3 regions of the Ructibacterium sp. SJQ-7 genome follow, and region 2 is predicted to be linked to each of the others. Evidence: predicted binding sites of a transcription regulator. Region 2 holds the regulator's gene; each other region holds the start of a gene.
The links. The regulator Rex, encoded in region 2, represses fermentation and respiration genes when NADH is low (regulators of the CRP and FNR family bind a similar motif). The targets are predictions, from matches to a motif close to ATTGTTAANNNNTTAACAAT.

Region 1 (5,864 bases), 630 kb from region 2:
AGATGTCGGCTTGGACGTTGTAATTCGTATAGGCCCTTGGGCGCACGGCGAGTGCAGAAACGGCGCTTTCCCCGATTGGCTTTTGAAAAAGGATTATAAACTTCGTGACAACAATGAAGAATATCTGGCGGTTGTTAAGAAGTGGTATCAGAGCATATATAACGAAGTGAAAGGACTGTTCTACAAGGACGGCGGAAACATAATTGCGGTACAGATTGAAAATGAATTTGTCGACAATGCCGAGCATTTGGCAAAACTTAAAGAAATAGCCGTAGAATGTGGATTTATTGCACCTATATACACAGTTACGGGCTGGAACAGTGCATCGGGTGCGAAAATTCCCGTTGATGAGGTTGTGCCTGTATTCGGCGGTTATTGTGAGGCACCGTGGGAAAATCATATGAACAGACTGTCACCGTCACCGCACTATTTCTTTAACAGAATGAGAAACGATTCCGCAATCGGAACGGACCTTATCGCAAAAACTCAGAGTGACGGCTGGCAGCTGCCGTATGAGCGTTATCCGTTCGCAACGTGTGAGCTTGGCGGCGGTATAGAGGTTACACATCACCGCAGACCGATTATAAAGCCTATGGATATATATGCGGTGTCGCTTGTAAAGCTCGGTGACGGAAACAATCTTGTAGGCTATTATATGTATCACGGCGGTACGAACAAAATAGGCGAACTATCAACTTTTAACGAAACAAAGGCGACAGGCTATCCGAATGATTATCCGATACTTTCGTATGATTTTCAAGCACCGTTGTCGGAGTACGGAGAGGTCAGAGAACAGTACGGATTGCTTAATATGCTGCATATGTTTGTAAACGATTTCGGCGAAGAATTTGCACCGATGATTGCGGTTGATTCTGCAAATTCGGTGGCGGTAGATGATACAAATTCTTTGCGTTACGGTATGAGAACGAACGGCAAAAGTGGGTTTGTGTTTGTAAATCATTATCAGAGATTGACCGAACTTGCAGATATTGAAAATGCGGTGATAAGTGCGGAAAATGTTGAGTTTCCGCCGATTGACGTAAAGGGTGAAGTGAGTTTCTTTATGCCGTTTAATATGAAAATGGGCGACAGTGTGCTTGAATATGCGACAGCACAGCCGTTATGCAAGTGCGATGATACATATTTCTTTGCAGAAATACCGAATATCAAAGCGGAATACAAATTCAGCAAAGGCAGTGCGAATATTGTTACGGTGCCGTTTGAAAATGCTAAGTATATGCGTAAATTAAACGGAACGGTGTATATTTGCGGCGGTTGTAATTTGTATGAGGAAAACGGACAAATATATTCTGTCGAGGACGGCGAATATATTTGTCAAAAATGGAACGGCAGTGAATTTGAAACGCTTACAATCGTTCAGTCGGCAAAGCAATCAAATGTTGAAATTACAGGCGTGGAAAATGCACCGTTTGAGCCGAAGTATAAAGAAGAATTGTGCATTGGCGGAGAAAGAGAACTGACATGGAAGAAAATAAATGTTGACGGCAGATACGGATTTGCCGAGATTGACTATGTCGGTGACGTGGCGCAGATTTATGCGGATGGTGAACTTGTTGCAGATGATTACTATTACGGTAAGACGTGGCGAGTGCCTTGTAAATTGCTTTACGGCAAAGAATGTTATATGGTAATATCGGAAATGAAAGACGATTTTTATAAGGAATTTTAACAGGAGAGATAAAAATGGAAATGACATTACGTTGGTACGGTTCAAAATTTGATACCGTAACGTTAAAGCAAATACGACAAATACCGGGCGTTACGGGCGTTATAACAACGCTTTACGACACCGCACCTGGTGAAGTATGGAGCAGAGAAAGAATTAAAGAAATGAAAGATGAAGTCGAAAAAAGCGGACTTCATGTAAGCGGAATTGAAAGCGTAAATGTTCATGACGCAATTAAAGTCGGAACATCGGACAGAGATAAGTACATAGACAATTATATTGAAACGCTTGAAAATCTCGGAAAAGAGGACATTCATCTTGTGTGCTATAACTTTATGCCCGTATTCGACTGGACAAGAAGTGAGCTTGCAAGAAAACGTCCAGACGGTTCAACCGTGCTTGCATACAATCAAGATGATATTGATAAAATCGTTCCCGAGAAGATGTTTGAATCTATTTCAAAGGATATGAACGGCACTGTTATGCCGGGTTGGGAACCTGAGAGAATGGAAAAAGTAAAAGAGCTTTTTGAAATGTATAAGGATGTTGACGATGAAAAGCTTTTTGAAAATTTGAAGTATTTTCTTGAAAGAATAATGCCTGTATGTAATAAGTACGATATAAAAATGGCAATTCACCCCGACGACCCTGCTTGGAGCGTTTTCGGTTTGCCGAGAATTATAATTAATAAGCAGAATATACTTCGTATGATGAAAATGGTTGACGATGTGCATAACGGCGTTACTTTCTGTTCGGGGTCGTACGGAACAAACCTTGAAAACGATTTGCCGGATATGATTCGATCATTAAAGGGAAGAATACATTTTGCGCACGTCAGAAATCTTAAATTTAATTCACCGACCGATTTTGAGGAGGCGGCACACTTGTCAGCCGACGGTTCGTTTGATATGTACGAAATAATGAAAGCACTTTACGAAATCGGATTTGACGGTCCTATCCGCCCCGACCACGGAAGAATGATATGGGACGAAGTGGCTATGCCGGGTTACGGACTTTACGACAGAGCGTTGGGTGCGACATATCTAAACGGTTTGTGGGAGGCTATTGAAAAAAGCTCAAAATAACAAAAGTGAGGCTACTATAGCCCCACTTTTATTTTTCTTCGTAGTCATTATTGATAAAAGCTGAAATTTTGTCGATTGTTCTGATTGGTGCGTCTTGTGCGGTACCCCATTCCATATCTTTGTTGCGATAGTCGAATTTAAGTGTGAATTTATGTATGTCCTGCTGTATTCTTGAAAGTTCAGTCTCTTGCTTTTCAAATAGGCAGGCAAGAAATTGAGCTGCTTGTGAGTCTTTTAATGATTTCGGCACTGTATCAACAAGCAATTTCATATGTTTTAAGCATACACCTTTTGATTTATTGAATTTTTCTTTAAACTTTTCGTCATTTGCCCACATATACAAAAGCACATCGGCATATCTTTCCATAGTGTGATTGATTTTGTCACACACAACACAGCCGTCCGATATACCGTCCAGCTTTTCGGAAAGTGCTTTTGAAAAATCAGCCGAGCCTGTTTTCTTAAAAAGACCGCCTTTTTGATTTTTTAAAGCCGACGCGGATTTTTTCAGCGTATCAAGCTTTTTGCGTATTTCCTCTAAATGTGTGTCAAGCACAAGCGACAGTGTAAGTTTGTTTGACATACCGAAAAGCATTGAACAGTGATGGTTGCAAAAGCCTTTTTCGTTTGATTCCATACGAAATTCAGGCTCCATCATTGCCGCACCGAGTGCGTAGTCAAGCGTTTCTTTTTCAAGTTTTTTCTCAAGTTCACAAAGCGGACATTCGCAGTCTGTATCGTAAACTTCATTTACCGGTATTGTATAAATTTGTTCTTTCATAAGTAATAAATCTGCCTTTCAAATATCTATATTGCAGATAAAACCGCTGTGGTTTTGTCTGCAATGTTTTTTGGAGTGTGAGGTGCAACCTCACTGAAAATCATTTCCGGCGACCTGTGCGGCAGAAATGGCTTAAAATCTAAAGTTTCGACTTTGGAGGAACTTTGTGATTTTTTCTCTGAAAACACTCAAAAATTACATCTGCGATGTGATTTTTGGAGCTGTCGGCATTTTGTCGACAGACTCGGTTATATGGTTATTATAACACCTAAAAGACTGCCTTTCAAGGACAAAAACGAAAGTTGTATTCTGCAAATTCAAAAAGGTTATGATTTATTTGTGCAAAACGTCACATTTTTAACGAAAAAGTAACGTATTTCTGATAGTAAATGATAAAAAAATAAAAAAATCATTATAAATTCTTTAAAAAAAACAAAAAATATGTTATAATGCACTTGTCAATAAAATAGAAAACAATGTTACAAAATAACACTGTATAAAATTAAAAAATGTATTGGAGGATTTTTACCATGACAGAAAACAAGACAGTTCTTGCATGGCTTGAAGAAATGAAAGCTATGTGTCAACCTGACAATGTTGTTTGGATTGACGGAAGTGAAGAACAGCTTGAGGCTCTAAGAGCAGAGGCTGTTGCAACAGGTGAAATGATTAAACTAAATCAAGAAAAGCTTCCTGGATGTTACTATCACAGAACAGCTGAAAACGACGTAGCTCGTGTAGAAGACAGAACATTTATCTGTACTCCTACAGAAGAAGAAGCCGGCCCAATCAATAACTGGATGGCTCCTGACGAAATGTATGCAAAGCTAAAGAAACTATATACAGGTTCAATGAAGGGCAGAACAATGTACGTTATCCCTTATTCAATGGGTCCTATAGGTTCACCTTTCTCAAAGATCGGTATCGAGCTTTCAGACAGTATCTATGTTGTACTTAATATGGCTATTATGACAAGAATCGGTCAAAAGGTTCTTGATCAACTTGGAAATGACGAAAACGCTGAATTCATCAAGTGTCTACACGCTAAGAAAGACGTAAATCCTGATGACAGATACATCGTTCAATTCCCACAGGATAACACAATTTGGTCAATCAACTCGGCTTACGGCGGTAACGTTCTTCTTGGTAAGAAGTGTTTCGCTCTAAGAATTGCATCATATCTTGGTAAGAACCAAGGTTGGATGGCTGAGCATATGCTAATTCTTGGTCTTGAAAATCCTCAAGGCGAAGTTAAGTATATCTGTGCTGCATTCCCATCAGCTTGCGGTAAGACAAATCTTGCAATGCTTATCCCACCGGAATACCTAAAGAACCAAGGTTACAAAGTATGGACAGTCGGCGATGATATTTCATGGCTAAACATCGGTCCTGACGGCAGACTATATGCTATCAATCCTGAAGCAGGTTTCTTCGGTGTTGCTCCTGGTACATCAGTAAAGACAAACTTCAATGCTCTTGAATCAACAAAGAAGAATACAATCTTCACAAACGTTGCTCTTAACAATGCAGACAATACAGTTTGGTGGGAAGGTCTTGACAAGAATCCTCCTGTTGATGCAACAGAATGGAAGGGCTCAAAGGTTAACGGTCCTGAATACTCTGCAGCAGGTAACAATCTTGCTCACCCTAACTCAAGATTTACAGCTCCGGCTATCAACTGCCCATGTATCTCATCTGAATTCGAAAACCCACAGGGCGTTCCTGTAGAGGCTATTGTATTCGGTGGCAGACGTGCTAAGTGTGCTCCGCTTGTATATCAATCAAGAGATTGGCAGCACGGTACATTCGTTGGTGCTACAATGGCATCAGAAACAACAGCAGCAGCTGCAGGTGCAGTAGGTGTTGTTAGACGTGACCCAATGGCTATGAAACCGTTCGTAGGCTACAATATGGCTACTTACTGGGGTCACTGGCTTGAAATGGGTAAGAAGCTTGGCGACAAAGCTCCGAAAATCTTCCACGTTAACTGGTTCAGAAAAGATGACGAAGGACACTTCATGTGGCCTGGTTTCGGTGACAATATGCGTGTACTTCTTTGGATTCTTAACAGATGTGCAGGTAAGGTTGACGCCGTTGAAAGCGAAATCGGTTACCTACCAAAGCCTGAAGATATCGACCTAACAGGTCTTGAAGACGAAAATGTTGATATTAAGGGTCTTCTTACAATCGATAAGCAGGTATGGCTTGAAGACGTTGCAAATATCGAAGAATATTTTGCACAGTTCGGAGATAAACTTCCGAAGGAAATGGCTGACGAACTTGCTAAGTTAAAGGCTAACCTTTCTAAGTA
Region 2 (5,864 bases):
CCGAACGTAAAATCATATGAATTTACCGACAGTATAATAGACAATCAAAGAACTTTGGCATATTTCCCATATTCAAGATTGATAACTCAAGAATTTGAATCAAATGGCGATATATCTGTTACACCTGTTTTGACAAGTTCAGAAAAAGCATACACGACTTCAAATTATGAAAATGTTTCAAAAGTCGGCGGCGAGCAGGACGGCGAATATCCGGTCAGCGAACTTTCGGTAGATGCAAAACACGCCTCATCGGTTTATGTATCGGGAAATACTATGCTTTTAACCATAGACGAAACAACACTTACAAATAATTACGGACTTGCAAACTATGATTATTTTATGAATTTGACCAACTTTATGATAGGTAACGAAGAAAGCTTTACCGTAGATGAAAAAACACTTGTAAATAATGTTATTACATTATCTGATTTAGGTCAAAAAATTATTTTTGCATTTGTTGTAATTATAATACCGATTACCGTATTAATAATCGGACTTGTAATTTGGATAAAAAGGAGAAATCTATGAGTAAAACAACGAAAAGCATAATTATAGCCGCGTCAGTGATTATAGTGCTTATTGTCGGAACGATTGTTATAAGTAATATTGACACGTCAAAAGATAATAATGTTGATACAACCGATGATTTATACAGTATCTATTCAGCTGATACAACCGATATTTTATCTGTAAAGTCAGAGAGTGAAAACGGTACAATTACAGTAAAAAGTATAGGCGATTCGGAATGGTCCGTAAATGATATGGATGCGTCTGAAATAGATTCTTCAAAAGCCAGTGCGCTTGTCGGTACAATTTCAACATTGTCATCAAAAAACAAGATTGAAGAAAATCCGGCTGATTTATCACAATACGGACTTGACAATCCGCAAGTCACTGTTACAGTTGAAAAGAAAAACGGTCAGATTGATAAAATGATTATCGGTGATTTAAGTCCGACACTCGGAGAATATTTTGTGATGAAAGACGGCGATAATACTGTCTATACAATGTATGATTTTAAAGTTGATACTTTAAAAAAGCCTATCAGCTATTATAAAGAATTCAATCGTTTCAGCATTAATATTGACAATATTAATGACATTAAAATTGTCCGCAGTGATGAAACTATTGAAATCAGAATATTAAGCAATATAAATAACAACACAAATAATGTATGGGAAATGGTACAGCCTTATCAGAGCGGTGCCAATGATGATTATATCGATAACAAAATACTTGCTCCGATAGAGGAAATTTCACTTACTACACCGATTGAAAATGCTGACGGCGGTTTCAGTGAAAAGTCGCCTGTTTTAATGATAACTGTTAAGCCTTACGACAATTCAACAGGCAAATACGGCGAAGAATATACCGAAACACTTACAATAGGTCGCACAGACGGTGATATGACTTATGTAAAATATAAGGAACAGGTATTTAAAGTTTCATCGGACATTATATCTTTTGCGAATGACTCGTCATACAACATTGTAAGTAAATTGCAGGCGCTTGTTGATATTTCGGAAGTTAAGAGTGTAACGGTAGAGTATAACGGAGCAGAACATACGATTGACATAACTCATAACGATTCGGATATGACTTTTGTGCTTGACGGTCAAAAGGTTGATACAAAGATAACACAAGCAATATACAAGAGCATTGTCGGTTTGGCGGTTGACGGAGTATATAAAGACGAAACACTCGGCGATACCGTTATGAAAATAAAATATAAAGGTATCAAGAGCAGTTCTGATACAGAAATCGAATTTAAGAGTATTGATGATTTGTACTGTGCTTTAATCCGCAACGGTAAAACAGAATTTACAATCAAGAAAAGTAAGCTTAATGAATTTATGGATTTATTCAATACTTATGTTGAAAATCCGGAAAAGCAAGGAGATTAATTATGGAGAATTTATGGAATGACGTGATTCCTTATTGGAACGAAGAATTTATAGAGGCTGATGAAACAGCGGTAAGAAAACCGACTATAACGGCATATCCTGCAAATTCAAAAGGTGCTGTTATTATTTTTCCGGGTGGTGGCTATGTAATAAGAGCCGACCACGAAGGTACTGCATATGCTAAGTGGTTGCAGTCAATCGGTCTTACTGCATTTGTGGTTGAATACAGAGTTGCACCGTACAAACATCCGGCAGAAATAAGTGACGCAATGCGTGCTGTTAAATATGTCAGATATTACGCCGACAAATACGGCATTGATAAGGATAAAATTGCAGTTATGGGTTCAAGTGCCGGTGGACATTTGGCGGCCTCTGTTTCTGTTCATTATGATAAGAAAATGTATGAAGATACAGATGAAATAGATAAAGAAAGCTGTAAGCCTGATGCGACAATTTTGTGTTACCCTGTAATAGATATGTTCGAATACAGACATGACGGTTCAAGAAAAAACTTGATAGGTGAAAGAGCATTACATTCTGATAAAGAGCTTATGTCGCTTTATAAACACGTCACACCTAATACACCGCCTACATTTATATGGCATACATCATCAGACCAGGCAGTACCGGTAGAAAATTCTTTGATGTACGCCGACGCACTAAGCAAAGTGCAAGTTTCGTATGAAATGCACATATACCCAATCGGTTCTCACGGCTTGGGCTTGGCAGACAGTATACCGCACGTTGCACAGTGGAAAGATTCTCTTGAAAAATGGATAAAACTTAATGATTTAATTTAAGTAACTAATGTCACAATAAGTCAGTATCGGCTTGTTGTGACATTTTTTTATATGTGTAAAATGTCAAAATACAAAAAAATACATTTAAAAAGACTATACAAAACGAAATGAGTGTGATATAATAAATGTTATATAATTAACAAGGGGTTTAGAGGACATGAGTGAAAATGAAAAGAAAGTTCCTACGGTCGTAGTTAAACGTCTGCCACGCTATTACAGATATTTGGGCGAACTTTTAAAGCAGGATATAAAGCGTATTTCCTCAAATGCACTTAGCGTAAAAATGAACGTGACTGCATCACAAATCAGACAGGATTTTAACTATTTCGGCGGTTTCGGTCAGCAGGGATACGGCTATAATGTCGAACATCTTTATAACGAAATCGGTGACATATTAGGACTTAATGACGGAGATACTACTGTTATAGTCGGAGCCGGTAATCTCGGCAGAGCATTGGCAAGTCACGATACGTTTGAAAAAAGAGGCTTTAAACTGGTAGGCATTTTTGATAATGACATTAATATAATTGGTACAAAAATCAACGGTATAGAAGTTATGTCAATAGATAAGCTTGAGGAATTTTTGAATTCGCATAGAGTTGACATCGGAATTCTTACCGTACCGAAAGCGGCAGTAATGAAAACGGCTGAAAAATTGGTTAATTGCGGAGTTAAAGGTCTTATGAACTTTTCGTATACCGAACTTAAATTCGATAAGGACGTAGCGGTGGAAAACGTTCACCTTTCAGATCCGCTTATGACATTGTCATACAAAATCAAGCAAAATCAGAATTAAGGTGTTATAATTATGAGAGTTATCGCATTTGTAGGTCCGAGTGGAACAGGAAAGAGTTACAGAAGTGTTATGGTTTCGCAGCAATATGGAGCTGACGCTATAATTGATGACGGCTTGCTTATTTCTCACGGAAAAGTTATAGCCGGCACATCTGCCAAAAAAGAACCGACAAAAATTGCGTCTGTTAAACACGCACTTTTTATGAATCCGTCGCAGGTAAATGAAATAAAAAAAGTTCTGAAAAGGAATAAGATTAAGTGCCTTATGATTTTGGGTACATCTGACGGAATGGTAAATAAAATTGCTAAAAATATCGGTGTTCATGAGGTTGAACAAATTATAAGAATAGAGGATGTTGCAACACCCGAAGAAATGAATATGGCACTTAGAATGCGTACAGTTGAAGGGAAACACGTTATTCCTGTTCCGACATTTGAAATAAAGAAGGAATTTTCAGGATATTTCTTGCATCCGTTAAGAAGATTTCAAAAAAATCTTGATTCGGAAATAACAACCGCCGAGGCTGATAAATCAATCGTCAGACCCACATTCAGTTATATGGGTGACTATATTATCTCAGATAATGTTATAAATTCAATAGCAATACATGAGGCACAAAAGATCGACGGGCTAATTAAGGTGCAAAATATAAACCTAAGAAAAACAGGACACGGTGTACATATAGATATGACAGTCATTTTACAATATGGCTGTGATATTTTTTCTGTATGTAAAAATATTCAGCTTGCAGTCAGAAATAATGTTGAACAATATACGTCGATAAATGCAAGAAGAATAAATATACTTGTTAAAAATCTAAGGAAATAACCATTAAGAAGGGGAAGCTGTATGGATAAATTTGAACTCGTTTCTGAATTTAAACCACAAGGAGATCAGCCGCAGGCAATTCAAACACTTGTTGACGGAATAAAAAAAGGCGAGAAATGCCAAACTTTGCTCGGTGTAACAGGTTCGGGAAAAACTTTCACTATGGCAAATGTCATTGCACAAGTGAACAAACCTACCATTGTACTTGCTCATAATAAAACCCTTGCCGCACAGCTTTGCAGTGAATTTAAAGAATTTTTTCCAAATAACTGTGTTGAATTTTTCGTGTCGTATTACGATTATTATCAACCAGAGGCATATATTCCGCAAACCGATACGTTTATCGAGAAAAATTCACTGACCAATGATGAAATAGATAAACTACGTCACAGTGCCACATTTGCTTTGCTTGAAAGAAAGGACGTTATAATCGTAGCAAGTGTATCTTGCATATACGGTTTGGGCGATCCTGAAGATTATAAAAATCTTATGCTTTCTTTGCGTGTAGGAATGGTAAAAGACAGAGATGAGCTTCTAAAAAAACTTGTTTCAATGCAATATGAAAGAAATGATATTAACTTTGTCAGAAACAAGTTTCGCGTCAGAGGTGACGTGGTGGAAATATTTCCGTCCAATAACGGTGAAAACGCTATTCGTGTCGAGTTTTTCGGCGACGAAATAGAACGTATTTGCGAAGTAAACGTAGTTACAGGTGAAATTGTAGGTGTAAGGCAACACGCAGTTATATCTCCGGCCTCTCACTATGTTACAACCAACGAAAAAATGATTGCGGCACTTGCCGGAATTGAGGCTGAAATGCGTGAACAGGTTAAGTATTTCAAAGAACGTGATTTACTTATCGAAGCACAAAGAATCGAACAGCGTACAATGTACGATATAGAAATGATGCAGGAAATAGGATTTTGTCAAGGTATAGAAAACTATTCAAGACATATAAGCGGTCGTGCTCCGGGAAGTGCACCGTATACGTTGCTTGACTATTTTCCTGATGATTATCTTATGATTATAGACGAGTCACACGTTACAATACCGCAGGTGCGTGCGATGTATAACGGTGACAGAGCCAGAAAAGAAACGCTTATTAAATACGGTTTCCGTTTACCGAGTGCGGCTGATAACAGACCTTTGAAATTTGAAGAATTTGAAGATAGATTAAATCAGGTAATATTCACAAGTGCGACACCGTCAGATTATGAAAAAGAACATTCAACGGTTGTTGCGGAACAGGTTATCAGACCGACAGGACTTCTTGACCCTAAAATAACAATTAAACCTACCGAAAATCAAATTGATGACCTTATCGGTGAAATTAATAAGCGTACCGAACAAGGCTTTAGAACGCTTGTGACAACGCTTACAAAACGTATGGCGGAGGATTTGACCGATTATCTTACCGGTGTAGGTATTAAAGTTCGTTATATGCACTCCGATATATCGACAATCGAACGTGCAGAAATTATCAAAGATTTGCGTATGGGTGAATTTGATGTACTTGTCGGAATTAACCTTTTAAGA
Region 3 (5,864 bases), 1.4 Mb from region 2:
TGAAGAACGTTATCAACAGACAATTAAAATTTGGGCAAAGGCTTCATCTGATGTCACAGACGCCATGATGGAACACCTTGGTGAGTTCAATCCAATCTTTATGATGGCTGACTCAGGTGCCCGTGGTAGCGTTAACCAAATTCGTCAGCTTGCAGCTATGCGTGGACTTATGGCGGATACACAGGGTAGAACAGTCGAAATTCCTATCCGTGCTAACTTCCGAGAAGGTCTTAACGTACTTGAATACTTTATTTCATCACACGGTGCGCGTAAAGGTCTTACAGATACGGCTCTTAGAACAGCCGACTCAGGTTATCTTACTCGTCGTCTTGTTGACGTATCACAGGATGTTATCGTTCGTGAAATCGACTGCGGTACTGATGAAGGTGAATGGGTAACTGAAATCACTGACGGTAAAGAAAGTATCGAACCGCTATATGACCGTATCGTCGGCCGTACAGCTATGCAGGATGTTATTCACCCTGAAACAGGCGAAGTTCTTGCAAAGAACGGTGAACTTATAACAGACGTACAGGCTAATAATATTGTTAATGCCGGTATCGAAAAAGTATATATCAGAAGCGTACTTACTTGTAAGTCAAAAATCGGTGTTTGTGCTAAATGTTACGGTACAAACCTTGCTACAGGTGAACTTGTTAATGTCGGTGAGGCAGTTGGTATTATTGCCGCACAGTCAATCGGTGAACCGGGTACACAGCTTACAATGCGTACTTTCCACGCCGGCGGTGTTGCGTCGGGTAGCGATATTACACAGGGTCTTCCTCGTGTCGAGGAACTTTTCGAGGCAAGACGTCCGAAGGGTCTTGCTATAATCTCAGAAATCGGCGGTACAATTACTGTAACAGAATCAAAGCGTAAGAGAGAAGTTACAGTTGCCAATGACCAGACAGGTGAGGCTAAGACTTATACAATTCCATACGGTTCAAGTATTAAAGTTCATGACGGTGATGTTATTGAGGCGGGTGACGAACTTACAATGGGTTCTGTAAATCCTAATGATATTCTTCATATCAGAGGTCCTCATGCCGTTCAGGTTTATATCGCGCGTGAAGTTCAGAGAACATACCGTATGCAGGGTGTTGACATCAACGATAAGCACGTCGAAGTTATCACACGTCAAATGTTGCGTAAGGTTAGAGTTGAAGAGGCAGGCGAAACTGATCTTCTTATCGGTTCACTTGTTGATAAGTTTGAACTTGAAGAGGCAAACGAGAGAGTTAAGGAAAAGGGCGGTACTGAATTTGCAACTGCATCTCCTGTACTTCTTGGTATCACTAAGGCTTCTCTTGCAACCGAATCATTCCTTTCAGCCGCATCATTCCAGGAAACTACAAAGGTTCTTACAGATGCAGCTATTAAGGGTAAGGTTGACCCGCTTCTTGGTCTAAAGGAAAATGTTATCATCGGTAAACTTATTCCTGCCGGTACAGGTATGAGTATGTATAAAGATATTAATATTACTATCGACGGCGAAGAAGTTGACAACGAAGAAATAGAATAAAATAATTATGAACTGCTGTGAATTTTCACAGCAGTTCATTTTGTTTAAAAAAATTATATATAAAACTGATATAAATAGGCTGCTTTTTGTGCAAAAGGAAGAATTAATCATTAAAATGATATAAATTTAACATATAGGCTTGTATATTTTATAAATTTGATGTAAAATATATATAAATGGGCATATACTATGCTCACTCAAAGATAAAAAAATATATATATTTTTTAGGAGGAATTTAAAATGGCAGTTAAAGTTGCGATTAACGGATTCGGACGTATTGGACGTCTTGCATTCAGACAGATGTTCGGCGCAGAGGGTTATGAAGTTGTTGCTATCAACGACCTTACAAGCCCAAAGATGCTTGCTCATCTACTAAAGTATGATTCATCACAAGGTAAGTATGAAAAGGCTGATACAGTTTCAGCAGGTGAAGATTCAATCACAGTTGATGGTAAGGAAATCAAAATCTACGCTTTCCCTGATGCAAATAATTGTCCATGGGGCGACCTTGACGTAGACGTAGTTCTTGAATGCTCAGGTTTCTATACATCAAAGGAAAAGGCTCAGGCTCATATCAATGCCGGTGCTAAGAAAGTTGTTATTTCAGCTCCTGCTGGCAACGACCTACCAACAATCGTTTACAACGTAAACCACGAAACACTAAAGAAGGGCGACAACATCATTTCAGCTGCTTCTTGTACAACAAACTGCTTGGCTCCTATGGCAGACGCACTTAACAAGTACGCTCCAATTCAGTCAGGTATCATGTGCACAATTCACGCTTACACAGGTGACCAAATGACTCTTGACGGTCCTCAAAGAAAGGGTGACCTAAGAAGATCAAGAGCTGCTGCTGTAAACATCGTTCCTAACTCAACAGGTGCTGCAAAGGCTATCGGTCTTGTTATTCCTGAACTAAACGGTAAGCTTATCGGCTCAGCTCAGAGAGTTCCAACTCCAACAGGTTCAACAACAATCCTTACAGCTGTTGTTAAGGGTGACGTTACAGTTGACGGTATCAACGCTGCTATGAAGGCTGCTTCAAACGAATCATTCGGTTACAACACAGATGAAATCGTTTCATCAGATATCGTTGGTATGAGATACGGTTCACTATTTGATTCAACACAAACAATGGTTGCTGAAATTGGTGACGGTCTTTATGAAGTACAAGTTGTTTCATGGTATGATAACGAAAACTCATACACATCACAGATGGTTAGAACAATTAAGTATTTCTCAGAAAATTGCTAATCACAATTTGAACTTTTTTAAACAACTGCCTTTATGGCAGTTGTTTTTTTATGCTTGAAATTTTCACAAAATTTCGTAGGGGCGATCATAGGTCGCCCTCTTATGCTTTAAGTTTGTCAAAAATAGTTTTATCACATACAAAACATCGTAGCGGAGATCATTGACCGCCACTTTTTTGTCTTTTATATTGACACGAATTAAAATTTAATTTATACTATTGTTATAGTAAAAAAGAAAAAGGGGATAAGTATGAGATTGCCTGAAAAATTTGAGGACAGAATGAAAAAAATGCTCGGAGATGAGTATGATGATTTTATAAAATCAATGGACGAAACTCCGATATTTACGGGAATACGCATAAATACATCAAAAGTCGGTGCAAAAGACGCAGTAATTAAGGAATTTGGTGAACTTCAGAATGTACCTTGGTGCAACGACGGATTTTATGCGGATAAGTCTAAAATTTCAGGTAATCACCCTTATCACCTTGCGGGACTTTTTTATTTTCAGGAGCCGTCCGCGATGTCAACCGTATCGGCTTTGAATATTGAAAGTGACGATTATGTGCTTGATTTGTGTGCCGCACCCGGCGGTAAGGCTACTCAGGCAGGTGCTTTTATCGACAAAAACGGATTGCTTGTAGCAAATGAAATTGTAAAAAATCGTGCAAATATATTGTCAGACAATATAGACAGATTTGGTTTGACTAATGCAGTAGTCACCAATGAAACACCTCAAAGGCTGGCTGAAAAATATGTGCATTTTTTTGATAAGATTATAGTTGACGCACCATGCAGCGGTGAGGGAATGTTCAGAAAAGAGCCGCAGGCAGTGGACGAATGGAGTGTTGAACATACGGTTTCGTGCGGTGTAAGACAGAAACATATACTTGATTGTGCAATGAAAATGCTTAAAGGCGGAGGATATATTGTGTATTCAACGTGCACGTTTGCACCGGAGGAAAATGAGCAGGTGTGTGCGTATATGCTTGAAAATTATAATGTGGAACTTGTAGAACCGAATAATCTTGATATGCTGTCTAAAGGCAGAGGAGAGTGGTCAAATTCCGATTATGATATGAGTAAAACACGAAGAATTTTCCCACATAAAAATAACGGCGAGGGACATTTTGTTGCACTGTTTCACAGCTTGTACAATTACGAAAGTGAAGTAAGTAAGCCTAAAAAAACAAGTATGACGGACGCCGAAAAGGTGTACAGACAATTTGAAAAAGAGTTTTTGAATACAGAACTTGACGGTGAATTTTGTCTGTTCGGAGAACAGCTTTACCTGAAACCGAAATGTATTGACGTTGATAAAATTAAGGTTGTCAGAAACGGTCTTAATCTCGGAATATATCGTAAAAACAGATTTGAGCCGTCATACGCACTTTGTCTGGCACTTAAAAAAGAAGATTTTAAGAATACCGTTGATTTTGAATGTGACAGTGAAGAACTTAAAAAGTATCTTATGGGTAATACAGTCGAATGTGATAAAAAAGGTTGGTGTGCCGTAACTGTAAACGGTTATCCGATAGGTTGGGGAAAAGCGTCAAACGGAATACTGAAAAATCATTTTCCTAAATATTTGAGATTGAAAAGATAGGGAGAAAAATTATGAATTTGTTTGAATCTGAACGTAAGGTTATGGACGTTTTGTGGCGTGAGGGCAGTATAACCGCAGGTGAAATTGCAAAAATACTGAATATTGATATTGGATGGAACAGAAACACTACATATACAGTGATAAATAAGTGCATAAAAAAGGGTTATATATCGCGTGGAGAGGATAAATTTCTTTGTACCCCTGTTATAACGAAAGATGAAGTAAAAAACGATGAATTGGAAGAATTGATGAAAAAATATTTTGATAATTCACCCGTAAAACTGTTTACTTCCGTTGTAAATCTGGCAGATAAACAGGAACTAAAGAAAATGAAGAAGATTATAAAAAATACCGCTAATCTTTAGATATTAGCGGTATTTTAATTTTTAATCTTTGATTAATTGATAAAATTCATTACGCAATTCGTGGTCGGTGTCAAAAAGACCGCGTATAGCACTTGTGCGTGTTTTAGCACCGCGAGCCTTGATACCGCGAGCTGTCATACAGCTATGCTCACCCTCAACAACAACGATTACGTCCTCAGTATCGCAAACCTTTTGGATAACTTCGGCAATATCCGAGCAGATACGTTCTTGAAGCTGAAGTCTTTTTGAAACCATATCGCATATGCGGGCAATCTTTGAAAGACCGATAACCTTGCCGTTCGGAATATATCCGACGTGGCAATGCATATTGTACATAAGTGCAAGGTGATGTTCACAGTGACTGAAAACTTCAATATCTTTAACGATTACAAGATCGTTTGAGTCAACCTCAAAGCACTTGTTAAACATTTCAGCGATTTCGTCATTGGTGTATCGCATACCCTCAAAAATTTCGTCATACATACGTGCAACGCGGTCGGGAGTATCCTTTAATCCCTCACGGTCGGGGTCGTCGCCAAGTTCTGTAAGAATTGTGCGTATAGCCTCTTTTATCTTTTCGTGATTAAATTCTTTTTTCATTTAAACACCTCTTTCTTCCGGATCCCAGATAACCTTGTGAAGTTGAATTTGAAATGTTGCGTCACAAAGCACAGGCTCTTTAAGCATTATATTGACAAGTTTTTGTGCGTCATACATTCCGTAAACCGCACCGAGATAAATATGCGGCATTTCGGTATAAACTTGTTTTAACTTCTTGACTATATCAATAGTCAAGTTCATATCTTCGTCAGAGCCTATAACGAATTTGATAACATCGCAAGGCCGTAGATTAATAAAATTATTCCAAATCATTTTGTCGGTCATACCGCTTGACGGAAGTTTGTAGTCGATAGTAAAAAACAAATTATCCGACTTTGGCACTTTGCCGAGAAAATCAACTATATCAACTGCGCCGTTCGTTTCAATATTAACATCACAGCCGATTTCGGTCAGTTTTGAAACAAGCTCCGCACTGTCGGTATGAACAAGAGGCTCACCGCCTGTAAGAGTGACACGCTTGTAAGTCATATTAACCTTTGAAATAATTTCATCAACAG

Region 1: the regulator Rex is predicted to act here: its motif matches at 3,942-3,961, upstream of ACSAMO_RS11165 (phosphoenolpyruvate carboxykinase (GTP)).
Region 3: the regulator Rex is predicted to act here: its motif matches at 1,637-1,656, upstream of gap (type I glyceraldehyde-3-phosphate dehydrogenase).

The regions. Positions count from the first base shown of each region.
Region 1 covers NZ_CP195193.1:2,569,715-2,575,578, forward strand. Annotated here, with positions in the region: gene ACSAMO_RS11150 (beta-galactosidase) at 1-1,690, shown strand, start outside; gene uxuA (mannonate dehydratase) at 1,705-2,772, shown strand; gene ACSAMO_RS11160 (DUF6062 family protein) at 2,801-3,553, opposite strand; gene ACSAMO_RS11165 (phosphoenolpyruvate carboxykinase (GTP)) at 4,084-5,864, shown strand, end outside.
Region 2 covers NZ_CP195193.1:278,449-284,312, forward strand. Annotated here, with positions in the region: gene ACSAMO_RS01310 (GldG family protein) at 1-528, shown strand, start outside; gene ACSAMO_RS01315 (DUF4340 domain-containing protein) at 525-1,904, shown strand; gene ACSAMO_RS01320 (alpha/beta hydrolase) at 1,907-2,704, shown strand; gene ACSAMO_RS01325 (redox-sensing transcriptional repressor Rex) at 2,862-3,500, shown strand; gene ACSAMO_RS01330 (Asp23/Gls24 family envelope stress response protein) at 3,513-4,328, shown strand; gene uvrB (excinuclease ABC subunit UvrB) at 4,350-5,864, shown strand, end outside.
Region 3 covers NZ_CP195193.1:1,721,735-1,727,598, reverse strand. Annotated here, with positions in the region: gene rpoC (DNA-directed RNA polymerase subunit beta') at 1-1,522, shown strand, start outside; gene gap (type I glyceraldehyde-3-phosphate dehydrogenase) at 1,763-2,776, shown strand; gene ACSAMO_RS07940 (RsmF rRNA methyltransferase first C-terminal domain-containing protein) at 3,026-4,381, shown strand; gene ACSAMO_RS07935 (BlaI/MecI/CopY family transcriptional regulator) at 4,393-4,746, shown strand; gene folE (GTP cyclohydrolase I FolE) at 4,768-5,346, opposite strand; gene ACSAMO_RS07925 (radical SAM protein) at 5,347-5,864, opposite strand, start outside.